Regions from separate parts of the Oceanobacillus phoenicis genome, predicted to be linked through region 3. Evidence: riboswitches for the same ligand, from Rfam matches in the RefSeq annotation. Region 3 holds a riboswitch; each other region holds the start of a gene.

Region 1 (6,330 bases), 2.1 Mb from region 3:
AATCGTGCTAAGTATTTTGAACGTATGGTGGAAAATGCACAACGGTTATCGAAAGAAGGTGTAATGGTTTCGGCTGAAACCATGTTGAACAAACGAACATTCCCACATTTAGAAAGTATTCACGACCATGTACTGGAAATGGGCTGTGCTCGCCATGAAATTCATCCAATGTATCCAGTAGATTTTGCGGAAAATCTAGAAATTTTATCTTTAGATGAGATGCGAGAAGGGATTACTCGATTGTTAAATCATCGAAACCAAGACTTATGGATGTTATTTGGGACTTTGCCATTCTATGCATGTAGCGGGAATGATGAAGATATCGAATTACTTAAGCGTCTATACAAAGAACCAAATGTTTCTGTTCGTAATGATCCAGATGGTCGTTCTCGATTGAATGTAAATATTTTCACGGGTGATGTAATTGTTACAGACTTTGGTGATGAACCGAAGCTAGGAAATATAAAAACAGATTCTTTAACTAGCGCATACGATCGTTGGATGGAGACAAAGACAGCTAAAAGCTTAAATTGTCATTGTCCGGCAGTATCTTGCTTAGGGCCAAATGTACTCGTGAAAAATGCATACTATAAAGATGTTGATTTCCAAAAGCGAAAGGCACGAATAAGTCAATGATGGTAGGAAGCGTTATAAGAGGAATATCACATTTTAGCATTTCGCTTCTTTAATTCCCTATTATCTTCAGATACTTCAAAGCTTAAACCATCTAGAAAAACAGATAGAAGAGTTAACACATTTTCAAAGTAAAAAGGTGGCTCAATCTAATGGAGTTATGGGATTTATATGATATAGATCGAAACAAAATAGGAAAAACACATCAAAGAGGGATCGAGATTCCGGATGGGTGTTTTCACCTTGTGGTTCGTGCATGGGTAAAAAATGATAATAATGAAATTTTGTTATCAAAACGGCATCCACAAAAGCCTTTCGGAGGTTTCTGGGAGAATACTGGAGGATCAGCTATTCAAGGTGAAAATAGTCTCCAAGCAGTATTACGGGAAGTTTCCGAAGAGATTGGGTTGCAATTAACTCCAGAAGATGGGGAGTTGATTCTTCAGCAAACTAAAAATGTTTCTCATCAAGATATTTGGTTATTTCATTCGAATGTAGTTGTTGACGAGCTATCTTTTCAAGAAGATGAAGTTATCGATGCGATGTGGGTGAATAAAGATAAATACTATGATATGCAAAATAAAGGTTTAATTGTACCTACTATTTCAGTATTTTCAGCTTGGTAGGATAAATCATACATCTGAAGTTGTAGAAAATGCTACTGTCCTAGTAGCATTTTTTTGTGCTATAAAATCAGTCCACTAGCCGACGACGAAAGTGTCTCGACTCAATAGAATAAAGAGTGTCAGAAATATTTGAGGAGGAACAAACGCATGTTTATTTCAATAGATGTATATAAAAGTTATGTAGACTATAAAATGGAGGACCTTCGTAAAACATCAGAAGTCATAAAGAAAAATAAAAAAAGTGATTGAATGAAAGGTTAATAATTTGTGACTTTTAGATAAAATTTTCCAAATAGGGTTGAACTTTTCACGTGAGCCTTTACAATAAAATTAACTTAGTTGTAATTGTGGAGGGTACGAGAGATGCCGATTAAAATACCGTTACACTTGCCTGCAAAAGATATATTAGAAAAAGAGAATATTTTTGTGATGGATGAACAACGTGCGATTACGCAAGATATACGACCACTGAATATATTAATCCTCAATTTAATGCCAGAAAAGCAAAAAACAGAAACGCAATTATTGCGATTTCTAGGTAACACACCTCTGCAAGTTCATGTATCGTTTTTACGAATGTCCTCACATGAATCAAAGAATACGAGTAAGTATCATTTGGATACGTTTTATAAGAAGTTTGAAGAAGTAAAATCCAAGAAATTTGATGGAATGATCATAACCGGATCTCCTGTAGAGCATTTGCCCTTTGAGGAAGTGGATTATTGGAAAGAATTACAGGAAATAATGAATTGGTCCAAAGAAAATGTTACGTCAACACTGCATATTTGTTGGGGGGCACAGGCTGCCCTTTACCATCATTATGGTATTAATAAATATCATTTGCCACAAAAATGTTTTGGAGTATATGAGCATAAACTGTTTCATCCGCATGAACGTTTAGTACAAGGATTTGATGATTACTTCTTTGCACCACATTCTAGGTATACCGATGTATCTATAGATGAGATTAAAGCACATCCAGATCTACAGTTGTTAGCTAAATCGGACGATGCGGGTGTATTCTTGCTCGCTTCAAAAGATGGAAAGCATATTATGGCAACAGGGCATCTGGAGTATAGTGCAGAAACTTTAGCAGAAGAATATCATCGTGATCATCAACGAGGTATTGATACGGCTATTCCGGAGAATTATTTCCCTCATGATGACCCTGAACAAGATCCGAAATATCGTTGGAAAAGTCATTGTAGTTTACTATTTTCCAACTGGTTAAATTATTACGTTTATCAAGAGACTCCATATCAATGGGGGGAATAGCATAGAGAAAAAGGCTTTCGAATTACTCGGAAGCCTTTTCGATATGGTTTTGAGAAGTAATAAGTACTGGGTGCTGTTCTAGAGTTGCTTGTTCATAAGCTTCTACAAGACCATGATGTTGAATTTTTTGTCTGGATATTTGCTTATATGGAATAGAGATAGAGAAAGGTCTATCAAATGGAAAATTATCCATAACAATGGTGTCTTCATTTTGCCAGCTTATTTGCATCTGTTCATCTAGTACATAGTGTAAAGTATGATTCGTTGGGATTCCTTTTTTGAAAAATGGATGTTGATTATCACCGGTTGCACCAGGCTCATTCATACAAGCGTATAATGAAAGGTTATCTGAAAGTTGAAGCAGTCCGTAATGAAATTCAAACAAACGTTTGTTGAAATTCGAAAGTGTCCCTATGATACGTTCTTGTCTTGTTTCTTCATGTTCTACAAAAGCTTGAGCTTCAAGAGAAGTGTTATTAGCTAAAAATCTTTTGTAATGTTCACTACACAGTAATGCAGCGTATAAATCAACTTTTTCTACTTCATTAATTCCATACTTATATAATACGGTTTTAGGTACATTTGGAAAATCGGCAAATGTATAGGGTTGATTGGTAACATCATTCCAAAATGGTTGACGATCAAATTCTTTCCAACCCAAATCATGTTGGTAAGCAGCATAAAGAACGGAATCTCTCCATTCTGTACCCTGAAAGTAATCTAATTTCCAATTATCAAGTATATCTCCTGATATTTGAGCATGATCATCTTGTGTGATTAATATCAACTCATCTTCTCTTTCTCTAACAATCATCTGTCCCATCCTCTCTAATGGTAGACTTTCAAAAAGAACCTTAGACAATTGTCACTGTCTAAGGTTCTTCATACTTTATATGAGCTTATCAAAGCGTAAGCGCTTGTGCAATGCATAGAATATAGGAATACCAATTAATAGCACACCGAATTCCCCAATTGCAGTTGTTAACCACGTAAACCAGAATGGAAGTTCTAGTGCAAGGTTTAATGCAAACGCAATGATAAACATGTTAAACGTAAATACAATCGTATTTAGAAATAGTAGCGTTAATTTGTCCTTAATAAATTTAGATAAGAAAATAATAATTCCTAGTGAAATAACAGAGTGAGCAACCCCGAATACGAGGTCGTACCAACCAAGTGGTGAATTGAGGTTAACGATAAACACTCCAATTACAATTCCAAAGAAATAACGCTTATCAAATACGACTAGATGATTGAACATCTCTGAAATGCGAAACTGTATATTTGTAAAGCCAAATGGCGCAATAGCTATAGAAACAACAACATATAAAGCCGCTATTAAGCCATTAATTACTAACGTTTTTACGTTCATATTTAATTTTCCTCCCTAGTTTTTTTGCGTGGGATGGTTACGAACCACGGTGATCAAATCACATTAGATTAGTATAATTGAAGGCTTGTAATCTGTCAAAATGAGTGAATATAGCATATGAAAACTTTTGCTGTTAACATTGAAGATAATGGTGATTCCACTAATACAGACGTTGACAAGGTAACAAAAAACCAAAAATTGCCTGATACATCAACCAACATATATATACTAGGTAGTACTTGGTCTTATGTTAATATTGGTTGGGGCTAGTATATATTTATTCGATAGAAGAAAAAATAAAAAGGAAATTAAGTACAAATCATAAATCGTATGTATTGGATGTAGCTGTGGTTTTTTAAAAGTAAAGATATAGACTGTGTAAAAAGTATAATAAAAATAAGAGGAAAATTAATAAATAAAAGGAGCGATAAAAATGACTGGAGTAGAAATTGATTTAGTAGTATCAGACAGCTTAAAAGCATTGGAGTATTATGAGAAGATATTTGATATTGAGCGAGTTGAGGTTTCCGATTTTCCTAAGGGTGAGAACGAGGTTATTTTTAGTCTTTATGGAGTGCGTTTTCATATGCTGGATGAAAATCCAAAATTTGAATTGATAGCACCAAGCCAGGATGATCCTAAAACGATTTGGTTTAATGTAATCGTTCCTGATATTAAAGACACATACACTAAAGCAATGGAACTGGGATGTATTGAAGTACAAGCCGTGACAGACCTTCCTGACTATGGTATTTCGAATGCCATGTTTATTGATCCTTTTGGGTACTTATGGATGTTACATCAAGTATACAAAGAAGTATCTCATGAAGAACGCTTAAAACTTTGGGAGGAAAAAAGAGATAGTATGTAAAAGTATTTGTTTAAAGAGTAACTATAGCTTTTAGACATGAATGATATCGAATAAAAACAGACTTTTCAAATGAAGGTCTGTTTTTATTATATGGAGCAAGTTATTTATCTATCTGGTAACAATAGATGGTAAGCTGATCATATTGACTATCTTCAATTATAAAGATATAATCGATTACATAAAGTAAGTAACTATTAAAATATAATGAAAGAGGGATATTAATATGGAAAAGAAATTCTTTGAAGTTCCAACAATGTATATACAGGATGTTACACTTCAAGTAAGTGATTTAAATAAATCAATTCAATTTTACGAACAAGTCCTGGGGTTACACGTATTAAGGAAAGTGGGTAATCAAGTAAAGCTTAGCGCCAATGGTCAAGATGTAATTCTAACCTTGGAGCAACCAACGAATGTGCTCACAAAACAAGGGAGAACAACAGGTTTATATCATGTGGCAATTTTACTTCCTACGAGAGAAGACTTAGGAGCATTTTTACGTCATTTTATGCAGTTGGATATTGCAAATCAACTAAGAATCGGTGCCTCAGATCATATAGTTAGTGAAGCTATTTATATGTCTGACCCTGATGGGAACGGTTTAGAAATTGCAAGAGACCGTCCTTCTTCTGAATGGTCATGGAGTGTGGAAAATAAGGTTGAAATGAGCACAGAAGCACTTGATGCGCAAGGTTTATTAGAAGCGGCTAGTCAACATGAATGGAATGGTGCTCCAGATAATACCATTGTTGGCCATCTTCATTTACACGTTGACAATTTAGATAAAGCGCAGCAGTTCTATGTGGATGGATTAGGATTTCAAGTTGTCACTGAATACCCAGGAGCATTGTTTTTATCTGATGGAGGTTATCATCATCACTTAGCGGTTAATATTTGGAATGGAGAAGACGCAGCTTCCCCGAAAAAATATGAAGTTGGGCTAAAATACTATACACTTCGTTATCCTACTGAAGATAAAAAGCAAGCTGTTATTCACCGATTGTCCCATTTAGGATATGAGACACAAGATGATATTGTCGAAGATCCAGCTGGGAATACGATTTTACTAAGTAGTGAACAATAGAAATGGACGCGATATCCATAAGAAGATAGAATATATACAAGACTTTTAAAATAGAAAGGGTGGAATACGTGGAGTATGTATGGTTAGTAGTAGGATTTGCATTATTAGTAAAAGGAGCGGACTGGTTTGTGGATGGTTCATCTAATATAGCAAAACTACTCCGGGTACCACCGATATTAATTGGGTTAACGATTGTTGCATTAGGTACAAGTGCACCAGAAGCGACGGTAAGTATTATAGCTGCATTAGAAGGAACAGCAGATGTTTCTATCGGTAACGTAGTAGGTAGTAATATTTTTAATATTACACTTGTAGTTGGTTTGGCGGCATTTATTTTCCCACTTCGAGTACAAAATGAGACAATTAAAAAAGAGATTCCATTTACGTTACTAGCAAGTGTAGCTTTACTTGTACTTATGTCCGATGTTTTTCTTCAAGGTCTATCATCGAATATGATAACGAGAAGTGA
Region 2 (6,330 bases), 730 kb from region 3:
TTTAGAACCTGAAGAAAGTAGTGAATAGAAGGGCTCTAAAAACGAAAAAAGCTTCAGAATTCAAAGAAAGTAGTGAATAGAAGGTTTCTAAAAACGAAAAAATCTTTATAATCCCAAGAAAGTAGTGAATAGATCGTTTCTAAAAGCTCGAATTCTTTAGAAATCCAAAATAAACAGCACAAAGTTAAATCCAAAACCGAAAATAAACATATAGATGGGGAGGTAAACAAAATGCCCTAGTTTGCATTTAATAGCAAACCAGGGCTAACTAGCAAGCAGATTTACGTAGTTAATCCCAAAATATGATTTATTTTTTTGTGATTAACCATATAACTACTCTCTGTGAATTATTCGAGATTTGCGTGCTTGCCGTACATAGTCTGAGAATCTAATCCTTTTTTGTTCATAAACCGTAAGATCAGAGCATCATAGAATACCAACATGGTTTGCTCGAAAAGGGATCCCATTGGTTGAATTGTGTTGAAGTTGCTTTCTGTGTGGTCTTTTGTAGCTCCGGGTAATTGAACAACAATATCTGCTAACTTTCCAATTGTGGATTCCGGTGCAGTAGTTATTACTGCGACAGTACCTCCTAGAATTTTTGCTTTTTCAGCAATAGAAACTAAGGTTTTTGTTTCTCCTGATCCTGATCCGATGATCAACAGGTCGTCTTCTTCTAAATTAGCAGTTACTGTTTCGCCCACTGCATATGCGTCAATTCCCATATGCATCATTCTCATCACAAAAGATTTTCCCATAAAGCCAGATCTTCCAGCCCCAGCAACAAAAATTTTATTGGACGCTGAAATACTGTCTATTAATTTCTCTGCTTGATGATCAGAGATTAGCTCAAGTGACTGGGTTAATTCCTGTACGATCTCATATGCATACTGTGTTGTTTTCATCACTGTATCACTATCCTAATTGGATTAATTTCTTCATTTCACGAGCAACGGATTGTTTATCTTCTTTGCTTGTGATTCCGCCACCTACAATGATAAGGTCTGGTTGTTGTTTAATTACTTCTGGAAGTGTTTCTTGCTTGATTCCACCTGCGATTGCTGTTTGAGCTTGTTTAACAACACTTTTAATAGTTGCAAGATCTTCAAAAGAGTTCTTACCAACCGCCTGCAAATCATAGCCAGTGTGCACACAAATATAATCCACGCCTAGTTCATCTAATTCTTTTGCACGTGTTTCAATATCTTTTACAGCAATCATATCCACAAGTATCTTTTTGTTATGTTTTTTTGCTTCTTCTACAGCACCTTCGATGGACTGATCTTCGGCTGTACCGAGAATTGTAATAATATCAGCTCCTGCTTGAGAAGCCTGACTTACTTCATATCCAGCTGCATCCATAATCTTGAGGTCAGCTAATACTGTTAAGTTCGGAAATGCGGCTTTCATTTCTTTTACTGCTTTAAGTCCCTCATTAATAACGACAGGTGTGCCAATTTCTACGACATCAATATATGATTCAACTTCCTTTACTAATTCAATTGCTTCTGGGATGTTGACAAGATCTAATGCTAGTTGTAATTTCATGTTGAAATCTCCCTTTCTTTAGTTAATTTAAAGTATGATGTTCATTATAAATTCTAACTATCATAAACGAAAGTACGCACTTTAAACTCATATAGTAACAAAAAGTATACTGTAAGAAGTGGTATTACTTGTTGAAAAGACACCATATAGGTTCAGTCGCAATTATAAGTTATTCGTTGTGCTTTCTTGTTTTGAATGATTTAGATGGTCTTCTAAAAAAACCTTGTAATCTTTTCCCCAATCATACATTGCTTCTAATATCGGCATTAATGTCTCTCCACGGTCTGTCAGTGAATATTCTACTTTCGGAGGTACGACTGGATAAACTTCACGATGAACAATAAAGTCAGATTCTAATTCTCGAAGCTGATTTACGAGCATGCGCTGCGTAATATTAGGCATGAGTGATTTTAATTCGTTAAATCGCTTCGTTCCTTCTGTTCCTAAATACCAAAGAATTAGCATTTTCCATTTACCGCCAATTACTGCTAATGTTAATTCTTTTTCACAGTTGAAATCTCTATTGCAAACATGTCCCATGCTTTTTCTCCTTTCAAAGTAACCATAGCTATCTGAATGATTGTAAAAGATTATACCGTTTATAATTGTGCGCAGCAAATAACGGAACTTATTGAAAAATTCACAAATATTGAGTGGTGTACATAAATGAAAGGAAGAGTTAAATTTTTTTCTTTGCTTATCTTGTTTAAAAATGACTGTAACTATGTTAGGAATTTGAACATTAGATTTGAAATTATTCAATGACTTATCTATATTTTCAAGCAGAATTATGTTAATCTTACGTTGTGAATAAAATAGAATACTGCTTTGTTGCAGGAGAGGTTCGCGATTTAAATCCCTCTATAAAAAACTAAGGAGATAAACAACACGCTTCTTTGTGTTGTTTTTTTGGTTGTGTGGGCCGTGTGAAAAAAAGTATACGGTCAATCACCTGGAAACATTAATTACTTCTTCTTTTTTATATGGGGTGGATTCATTTATGAAACAAAGAGAGGGGAAATAATATGTTTCAAAAGCCGAAAGTTTCTAATGTTATAAAAAGAATGAGGTGGACGTTGATATGATGCAACAAATATATCCCGTTACTCCTCATTCTTATGCATATGAACTAAATAAAGATTTTCATTTTTCTGCAGCACATTATATTCCACATGATCAAGCAGGGAAATGTCAACAAATGCATGGACACACGTATTTTACGAATATAACGGTTGTTGGAGATGAACTTGATGAAACTGGTTTTTTAGTAAATTTTAAACAGATTAAGAATTTGATTCATAAACGTTTTGATCATGGAGTAATCAATTATGATTCTTCCTTTTCAGATGGGCAAGCTGTTGACTTTCCAACTACAGAAGTAGTTGCTCGTAAAATATATGAAATCATTCAGGATTATTTAAATGGATTGCAAAATAAGCCGAAGTGTATACAAGTTTATTTACGAGAAACCCCAACAAGTTACTGCATTTATCGTCCAAGAGGGGAGAATTCAATATGAAAATACCTGTTTTGGAGATATTCGGGCCTACTATTCAAGGAGAAGGTATGGTCATAGGTAGAAAAACGATGTTTGTGCGTACAGCGGGTTGTGATTACTCCTGTTCTTGGTGTGATTCTAAATTTACGTGGGATGGATCGGAAAAAGAATCGATTCAAATGATGGAACCAGCGGAAATTTTTAATTCTTTAACAGACATAGGAGGCAACAAATTTGGTCATGTGACGATCTCCGGTGGCAACCCTGCATTATTGAAGCAAATAGATGGTTTGGTCGATTTATTGCATGAACATCAAATAGAAGTTGCCCTGGAAACACAGGGAAGTAGATGGCAAACTTGGTTTACGAAAGTAGATGATCTAACATTGTCTCCCAAACCTCCCAGCTCAGGAATGGAAACTAATTTTACTACGCTCGATTTCATCATTGAGAAATTACATAACGAACAAAAAGGGCATTTTAGTTTGAAAGTTGTTATTTTTGATGAAGAGGATTTGACCTACGCAGAACAAATACATGTAAGATATCCATCTGTTGCATTATTTCTGCAGGTAGGAAATGATAATGTGGAAGCGAGTGAAAATAAAAGATTATTATCCGACCTGTTGGAGAAATATGAGAACTTGATCGATCTAGTGATGGAAAATAAAGTACTGAAGGATGTTCGGGTTTTACCGCAATTACATACATATTTGTGGGGGAACAAAAGAGGGGTTTAAGCCTATCATAAAATAAACAAGGAACCGTCATTGCCCACGTTCCTTGTTTATTTTAATTCATGCGAATCTATTTAAAGAAAAGTGGGATATGTCCAAAGTAGTTTCTCCTTGAATAGCTAATTGACTCAATAATTCCCCGACTCCGCTACTAAATTTAAATCCGTGACCAGAGAATCCACAAGCGACTAGTATATGTTGATAATTTGGAAGTCGATCTATGATGAAATCGCCGTCGGGTGTATTCGTATAAGTGCAAACTTTTCCTTGTTTGTGCTGTAATTCAGGAGACATATAACGATGAACAAATCGGCTGACATCTTGTTCGTCTTCGGGATATGTACCAAATGTTCTCAAGGTTTCATTTGCCTTCACAGGTTGGCCACCGTCATGTCTGCCAACTTTTATACCAGCTTTATCAATACTAGGGAAGCCGTAGTATGTTTCGTTTCCATCAGCAAAAGACCAAGCTGGAAAGTAATTAGAATGATAAATAGATTCAGCTGCTTCGAACCACGAGAACGTTTTTCGAATTGGGAATAATGGAAGCTCATATCCAAGTAAGGACAGAATTTGATTCGTCCCTTTCCCAGCAGTTATGATTAGTTGCTTTGCTTTAATCGTATTACTAGATAATTGAATCATTACGTGTTGATTTGTTACATCCAAACGTTGAATACGTGCATTTGTATAAAATGAAGCGCCGAGTGATGTAGCTAGGTCTCGATAAGTCTGAAGGGCAATTTCACTCATTAACACTCCAGAATTAATTTCATAAACCCCTTTTAAGTGATTCGGTAACTGATAACCTGTCCACCTATTATTTATCTCATGTGCAGATAGAATCTCAGCTTGTAAATTATATTTTTCAATAGACTGAATTACATTCTGTAAAAATTGAGAACTCTCCGGTCCAATATTTAATACTCCAGTTTTATGAAAAATGTTCCGATTGGAAGCTTCTTCTAATCCATACCATAATTTCTGTGAACGTAATGCTAATGGGACGTAAACATCTCCTTCGCCATATGCATGTCGTATAATTCGTGTTTCTCCGTGGTGCGAACCTTCTGTATGGGGTGGATTATCTGCATCAATAAGTGCTACCGTCTTTCCAGCTTTTGAAAGATAATATCCTGCCGATAAACCCATTGATCCTGCTCCAATAATTGCAATGTCGTAAATCAATATTACCAATCTCCTTAACTTTGTATACGAGTATTTTAATAGATACTGGTTGAGGATTCAATTAAGTCTGAATAGACAAGGAGTGTTTGATTAAGAATAGCGGGTCATATAGAAGAAACTACCTTGAAGAATAAAAAAATTTACTGAGTTTATAGAAACATTTCAAATTATGTTTGATTTCTTCATTTGTTCTTTTAGGTTTCTATTGCTAAATCTCACTCCTCTTCAGGAATAACATTCAGTGGAGGAAGAAAGCCCCCACTAAATGAGTTTCGCTTTTATTCCTCTAGTTCTTTCACAGTCTCCCCTTTAATTAATTTTGGTTGATAATAATGCTCGTTAGGTAAGTCTCTTTTTCCTTGTAATTTCTTTATTACCCAGTCTGCTGCATCATTTCCCATTTGTTCTTGGGGATGCGTCAAGGTGGTAAGTTTGATATTCGCATTTTGAGCAATATAGGAATTATCCTGTCCAATAATGGATAATTCCTCTGGGATGGATATTCCGAGCTGTTTACATATATTGGCCACAACTAAACCAACTTCATCGTTATAGCATACAATTGCAGTTAGAAGATCTTTATTCTCAGTAATAAAATCTTTCAAGGCATTGGATAAATTTGCTTTTGTTTCCGTATTATAAGAGAACACATTTTCAGGTTGAAAACGCAATTTGGCCTCTCCAACAGCTTTAATATAACCCTTCATCCGGTACTTTCCTTGTAAATCATCTTCTTTTGAAATCAGGCCAATCTGTCTATGTCCTTTTGATATCAACTCTTTGGTTGCGAGATAACTGGACTTTACATCATCTAAACGTAAAAATGGTACATCTAATTCTTCATAATAAGCATTAATCATAATGAAAGGAATGTCTTGTTCCATAAATAATAAATAGTAGGCTATATTTGGGTTATATAAATTACTCTTCGTTGGTTCAACAATTAAACCATCTACTCCATAAGATAACATCATCTCTAAGGCTTTTTTTTCCTGTTCAACATCATTGTTTGTACTAGCTAACAGTAAAGAATAATTATCCTCATTTAATCTTCGTTCAATTCCTCGAATAATCGATGGAAAAATATAGTCAGAGATGTAGGTAGTGATTACACCAATTGTTTTTTTGTTACTGTTATTTCCACTAAATTTAGATTGATAAAGGTTACTTACATAAGTGCCGGATCCTTTTTCACTTCGTAAAAACCCTTCATTAGATAATTCTAGAATAGCTTTACGAACAGTATGACGACTTACATTATATTGAAGTTGCAAGGCAGATTCTGTAGGTATTTTTTCCAATACACGGTATTCTCCCGAAAGGATTTTACTTTTCATATCGTCTATGATGACTTGATAT
Region 3 (6,330 bases):
TATTCTTTTCGGTCTTCAGATACATAAGCTACGCCACTACTAACGGCTTCAGTAACATTATTAAAAACAACTTCTTTTCCATTTTTGAAGAGTTGTCCAGTAATGTTTTTCCCATAGGATTTACCAAAAACACTCATTGCGAGCTCCGTTCTTCCTGCACCCATAAGGCCTGCAACCCCAACAATTTCTCCTCTTTTCACATGTAAGTTTACGTTGTATAGAATTTGCTTACTAATATCTATTGGGTGATCAATTGACCAATTTTTAATTTCAAAAACAATTTCATCCTTAATGTTGTAAGTGCGCTCAGGAAACAAGTTCCCTAAGTTTCTTCCTACCATGTCTTTTATAATTTGTGTTTGACTAACTTCTTGGTCTTTATGTTTATAGGATTGAATTGTCTCTCCATCTCGTAAAACGGTAATGCTATCGGATATTTTCAATAATTCTTTTAGTTTATGAGATATCATAATTGAAGTCATACCTTGTTTTTTAAACTCTAGTAATAAGTTTAATAGATTCTCACTGTCCTCTTCATTCAAGGCTGCAGTAGGTTCATCTAATATAAGCAATTTAACTTCCTTTGATAACGCTTTGGCAATTTCTACCAATTGTTGTTGCCCGACACCTATATTTTTAATTTTTTCTTCTGGATTGACACGAAGGCCAACTTTAGAAAGAAGTTTCCTAGTTTCTAATATAGTCTCATTCCAATTAATGACTCCTTTTTTACTTCGTTCATTCCCTAAGAATATATTCTCTGCGATAGATAGCTCAGGAATTAACGCAAGCTCTTGATGTATAATAACAATCCCTAATTCTTCACTTTGATTAATATTTTTAAATTCACATTTATTATTTTGAAATACAATATCTCCTTCATAACTTCCATATGGATGCACTCCACTTAATACCTTCATTAATGTTGACTTTCCAGCTCCGTTTTCTCCAATTAATGCATGAATCTCTCCAGACTCTACTTTTAGATTTACATTATTAAGAGCTTTCACACCTGGAAAAGTTTTCTCGATACCTTTCATTTCTAAAATATAATTATCCAACGTACTCACACCCTTACAAAAAGATGATTTAGCATAGAAGATATGCTAAATCACCTTATTAGATTAATTACTTACTTCATCTTCTGAATAATATTCGGTCTCTATTAATTCCTGTTCATAATTATCTATATCTACCGAAATAGGTTCAAGAAGATAAGATGGGACTACTTTATTGCCATTATCATAAGTTTCTGTATCATTAATCTCAGGTTCCTCATCATTTAAAACAGAATCTGCCATCTCAACTGCTTTTTTAGCCAATTCTCTTGTATCTTTAAATATTGTCTGCGTCTGCTCTCCGGCAATTATTGACTTAACCGATGCTAACTCAGCATCTTGTCCAGTAACTACAGGCATTGGTTTATCACCACTCCCATACCCTACTGCTTTTAATGAAGAAATAACACCTCTACTAATTCCATCGAATGGTGAAAGTACTACATCTACTTTTTCACTAGAATAATTTGCACTTAGTAGATTATCCATTCGTTCTTGCGCCTTTGATCCATCCCACCTTAAAGTAGCTCCCTGTTCAAAATCAGTCTGACCACTTTGAACCACTAATTGACCACTATCGATATATGGCTGCAATATCGACATTGCGCCATCCCAGAAAAAGTATGCATTATTATCATCAGGTGATCCTGCGAATAATTCAATATTAAATGGACCTTCACCATCTGCTAAACCAAGAGATTCTTCTATATATTGAGCTTGTAGAACTCCTACTTGAAAATTATCAAATGTTGCATAGTAACTAACATGATCACTATTCATGATTAATCGATCGTAAGCAATAACAGGAATATCCATGTTTTCTGCCTGTGTTAATACATCGGTAATTGCTTCTCCATCAATGGAAGCGATTACTAAAATATCTACGCCTTTCGTAATCATATTTTCAATCTGTGATACTTGATTTTCTACTACGTCTTCGGCATATTGAAGATCAACCTCATAACCTAATTCTTCAAATTCTCCTTTCATATTGTCACCATCGTATACCCATCGCTCAGAAGACTTAGTTGGCATTGCAATACCAACCGTTTTTGAATCACTTGCACCACTAGTATTATCACCACACCCGACCAACAACACACTAACTAAAAAAGCACACAAAATAAATGAAAACCTTTTCATTTTAATCCCCCTTCTTTCTTCTATCGCAAAAAATAAGGAAAGAAAAACATATCACGCATTTAAAAAAGAATATTCAATCTATTTTGAGCGATAGCAATGAATACGTTCGTACAAGATGTAATTATTTGTTTCTTGTACGTACATTTATTATAGAATGTTCAAAATAGATTATCAATAGAAAATTCACAAAATTAATAAAAGTTCTTTAACTATATGGATTTTATGATTTATTTATGTCAAATTGCTTTAATAAGGAGAATTTATATTTATAACTGGAAAAGAATCACTAATCAGGAACACCTAATTACACCTATACCTGTTATTTAAGTTTATTTATCCATTTATAAACCAATTTACTTTTTTATTATTGAATAACTATGTACGTACATATTAAAAACTTCAAGCAATGTATAACTTATACCTTTCCCACTAGATCTTGGGTTAACTAACATTGCTTGAAGTTTATAAAATTAAGAAGCCTTTACCACATGGTCTGGACTGTTGCCTTCGTATTTTCTAGTCCATTTAACCAATATATAAGCAAATGGAGTATCTAATAATGCGACTAGACATTTCCAAATATATTGTGAAACAATCATACCTAGTAATATATTTGTTGGTACTATCCCCCAAAATGCAATGGTAATAAATAATACAGTGTCTATAAATTGACTTGACATTGTTGCTAAATTATTTCGCAACCATAATTTTTTCTTGCCATGTTTATTTTTAAACCAGTGAAATATAGAAACACTTAAATTTTGACTAATTACATAAGAAGTCAAACTAGCAAGTATAAGCCGAAAACTTCCACCTAAGATTTGTTCAAATTCGGCTTGTGCATGAAAATCTGGTGCAGGTGGTAATTGTATAGAAATGTAGATAAATACCATTGCAATAATTTGTGTAAGGAAACCAGCTTGGACCGTTTTCCTTGCTGCAGCCTTGCCATAAACTTCACCAATAACATCTGTCATTAAATATGTAATAACATAAACAATCGCCGCACTTGGAAGGATAAAACTTCCCATTTCAAATAACTTCACTGAAAGAATATTTGATAGCAACAACAAACCTACAAAGATTGCACTAAAATAAATATACATGTTATCCTCTTCTCCCTTTATTATTAGGGTAGAGGATCTTACGCATTCCCTCTATCGATTATCTATATTTTCTGGATACATATCGTGTTGTATTAGTCGTTGGTCTGCCATCTTCTCAAATTTTGTTCCTGGCCTACCATAATTACAATATGGATCAATAGAAATACCACCACGGGGAGTGAATTTCCCTCGAACCTCTATATACCTTGGATCCATTAATTCTATCAAATCATTCATGATAATATTGATGCAATCCTCATGAAAATCACCATGGTTCCTAAAACTAAACAAATATAGTTTCAAAGATTTACTTTCTACCATTTTAACATCAGGGATATAGCTAATATAAATTGTTCCAAAATCTGGTTGGTTTGTTTTTGGACATAAAGTTGTAAATTCCGGACAATTAAATTTAACAAAATAATCACGTGATGGATGTTTATTCTCGAATACCTCTAACACTTCCGGTGTGTAATTAAAATCATAAGTAGTTCCTTGACTTCCTAATAACTGAACATCTTCTAGTTCATTTTCATCTCTTCCTGCCATATATCTATTACCTCCTTTTCCATAAAAAAAGCCATGCCCCTAAGGAACATGACTTGAATAATCATTGTTTGTCCTTAGTTTTTTATAGAGGGTTAAAGCTAAGAACCTCTACCAAAATTATGTTTGGTGTACAATCAATGATTATAAGTATTATTAGCGTTTATGTCAATCCTAATATTACCATCTCGCCTATACTGATGTTGCACCCTGGCCACCATCAATTCGATAATAGGAACCACTAATAAATGACGCTTTATCAGAAGATAAAAATAACATAAGGTTTGCAATCTCCTCAGCTGTAGCATAACGATTCATTGGTACAGAAGCTTCGAATTGAGATCTAGCATCTTCCGCTTTATCCCCCATTGCATTCTTTTCTATACTTCGCATCATTTCTGTGTTAACTCCTGACGGTGCAACTGCATTTACCCGTACACCATACTCCGCCATTTCCAAAGCAGCTGTTTTATTTAATCCGATTACAGCGTGTTTAGACGCAACATATGCACTCATGCCTGGTGCTCCTAATAATCCACCATTGGATGCAGTGTTAATAACTACACCAGATTTTTGTTCTTTCATCACTTGCAGTACATACTTCATTCCAAAAAATACACCCATAACATTAACATCAAATACATTTTTAAAATTTTCTTTTGTCTGCTCGATGATATTACTAAAATTTCCATTGATACCTGCATTATTAATAAAAATATCTATTTTTCCATATTGTTCTTTTGTTCTATCTACATAGTTTTTTACATCTTCTTCTTTACCAACATTTGCTGTAATCAGTAAAATTTCTTCAGTATCGATCTCACTAGCAGCCTCCTCTAATGCTTCATTTTTAAGGTCTACTAATGCCAATTTCGCTCCCTCATGTGCAAATGCTTTTGCAACCTCTAAACCTATCCCTCCGGCCCCGCCGGTAATTAATACAACTTTATTTTCAAACATTTCTTACACTCCTTTAACAAATTAGAATTTTTCATAGCTTTTACTAATTCGAGCACAATATGCTTTAATTAAAAATAGTCTTTACGAGCTAAATAAAGTGTGGTATATTCAATAAAATCACATACATGATTAAAATTCATATATGTGATTTTAGGAGGTGATATGATGTCTGTTAAATCTGCCAAGCGCGCCTTGGACATTCTAGACTTATTAGCAAAACATACAAATGGTCTAACAATTAAGAATATCGGTGACAAGTTAGAATTACCACAAAGCAGTACATTTAATTTATTAAAAACATTACATAACGAAGGATACGTACGGCAAGATGGCATGAAACTATATTACTTAGGTGAAAAGTTAATACCACTAGGAACAAGTGCTTTAGAATCATTAGATATTCACACAGTTGCAAAACCTTATTTAACCGACCTTATGAAAGCGGTTAAGGAGACTGTATTTATGGCGATGTTATCTAAAGATGAGTTAGTGTATATTGCAAAGATGGATGCCGATAGATCAATACGTACCACTGCACAACCTGGATATAAAAAACCAATATATTGTACTGGACTTGGCAAAACGTTTTTATCCTTTATGCCTGAATTTGAGAAAGATAATTTGTTAGATCAAATAACCTTAGAAAAAATCACTGCAAATACAATTACAGATAGATCTCAATTAGAAAATCAACTGCAATTCTTTCAAAAACAAGGATACAGTATTGATGACGAAGAAAATGAAGAAGGTCTGTACTGTTTGGCTGCCCCCATTTTCGATAGTCGAAGACAGCTTTTGGCTGCTATAAGTGTTGCGGGACCAAAAGAAAGAATGATAAAGCAAAAAGAAACTATCATTACAAACTTGAAAAATACAGCTCAACTTATTTCAAATGGTATGGGATATATAAAGAAAGGAGTATGACAAATTGGATGTTATTGGAATCGGGGAAACAATGATATCACTGACCCCAGATAAGAATGGACTTATTAGGCAAACATCATCCTTCGAACCACGAGTAGCTGGTACAGAAACCAATACATTAATCGGATTAAGTAGATTAGGCCATAAAACTGGTTTTATAAGTAGATTGGGAGACGATGAATTAGGTGCGATGGTATTAAAAGAATTACGCGGAGAAGGTGTAGATACTACTTTAATTGAGTTTGATTCGAGTCACCAAACCGGATTATTTCTAAAAGAAATCATTAATGAGTCCGATGTCCACGTATATTATTATCGCCAACATTCAGCAGCTAGCCAAATGGATCCTGATCTACTTGACGAGAATTATATTTCTTCTGCTTCTTACCTTTTTGTAACTGGAATTACGCCAGCAATTAGTGAAAGTTGTAGGCAAACGATATTTACTGCAATAAAAATGGCTAAAAAAAATGGTGTGAAAATTGTATTCGACCCAAATATTCGTAAAAAACTATGGTCAGAATTAGAAGCAAAACAAACATTACTTGATATCGTAAAGCTATCCGATATTATATTACCAGGTATTAGTGAAG

The links. A riboswitch is a leader RNA that binds a small molecule or an ion and turns the genes downstream of it on or off. The one in region 3 is predicted to bind preQ1.
Region 1: linked by a shared signal. The riboswitch ahead of ABC346_RS01150 (QueT transporter family protein) and the one ahead of queF (preQ(1) synthase) in region 3 are both predicted to bind preQ1.
Region 2: linked by a shared signal. The riboswitch ahead of queD (6-carboxytetrahydropterin synthase QueD) and the one ahead of queF (preQ(1) synthase) in region 3 are both predicted to bind preQ1.

The regions. Positions count from the first base shown of each region.
Region 1 is NZ_JBDFME010000001.1:214,437-220,766, reverse strand. Features, by position in the region: gene yfkAB (radical SAM/CxCxxxxC motif protein YfkAB) at 1-636, shown strand, start outside; gene ABC346_RS01165 (NUDIX hydrolase) at 786-1,259, shown strand; gene metA (homoserine O-acetyltransferase MetA) at 1,623-2,534, shown strand; gene ABC346_RS01155 (DUF3891 family protein) at 2,557-3,348, opposite strand; gene ABC346_RS01150 (QueT transporter family protein) at 3,424-3,906, opposite strand; PreQ1 riboswitch class I at 3,916-3,960, opposite strand; gene ABC346_RS01145 (VOC family protein) at 4,340-4,777, shown strand; gene ABC346_RS01140 (VOC family protein) at 5,001-5,861, shown strand; gene ABC346_RS01135 (calcium/sodium antiporter) at 5,930-6,330, shown strand, end outside.
Region 2 is NZ_JBDFME010000001.1:1,560,750-1,567,079, forward strand. Features, by position in the region: gene hxlB (6-phospho-3-hexuloisomerase) at 348-905, opposite strand; gene hxlA (3-hexulose-6-phosphate synthase) at 916-1,548, opposite strand; gene hxlR (transcriptional activator HxlR) at 1,711-2,088, opposite strand; PreQ1 riboswitch class I at 2,382-2,429, shown strand; gene queD (6-carboxytetrahydropterin synthase QueD) at 2,630-3,067, shown strand; gene queE (7-carboxy-7-deazaguanine synthase QueE) at 3,064-3,786, shown strand; gene solA (N-methyl-L-tryptophan oxidase) at 3,844-4,971, opposite strand; gene ABC346_RS07940 (GntR family transcriptional regulator) at 5,250-6,330, opposite strand, start outside.
Region 3 is NZ_JBDFME010000001.1:2,286,231-2,292,560, reverse strand. Features, by position in the region: gene mmsA (multiple monosaccharide ABC transporter ATP-binding protein) at 1-1,061, opposite strand, end outside; gene chvE (multiple monosaccharide ABC transporter substrate-binding protein) at 1,125-2,201, opposite strand; gene ABC346_RS11310 (queuosine precursor transporter) at 2,672-3,307, opposite strand; gene queF (preQ(1) synthase) at 3,359-3,856, opposite strand; PreQ1 riboswitch class I at 3,925-3,971, opposite strand; gene ABC346_RS11300 (SDR family NAD(P)-dependent oxidoreductase) at 4,046-4,813, opposite strand; gene ABC346_RS11295 (IclR family transcriptional regulator) at 4,979-5,737, shown strand; gene ABC346_RS11290 (sugar kinase) at 5,742-6,330, shown strand, end outside.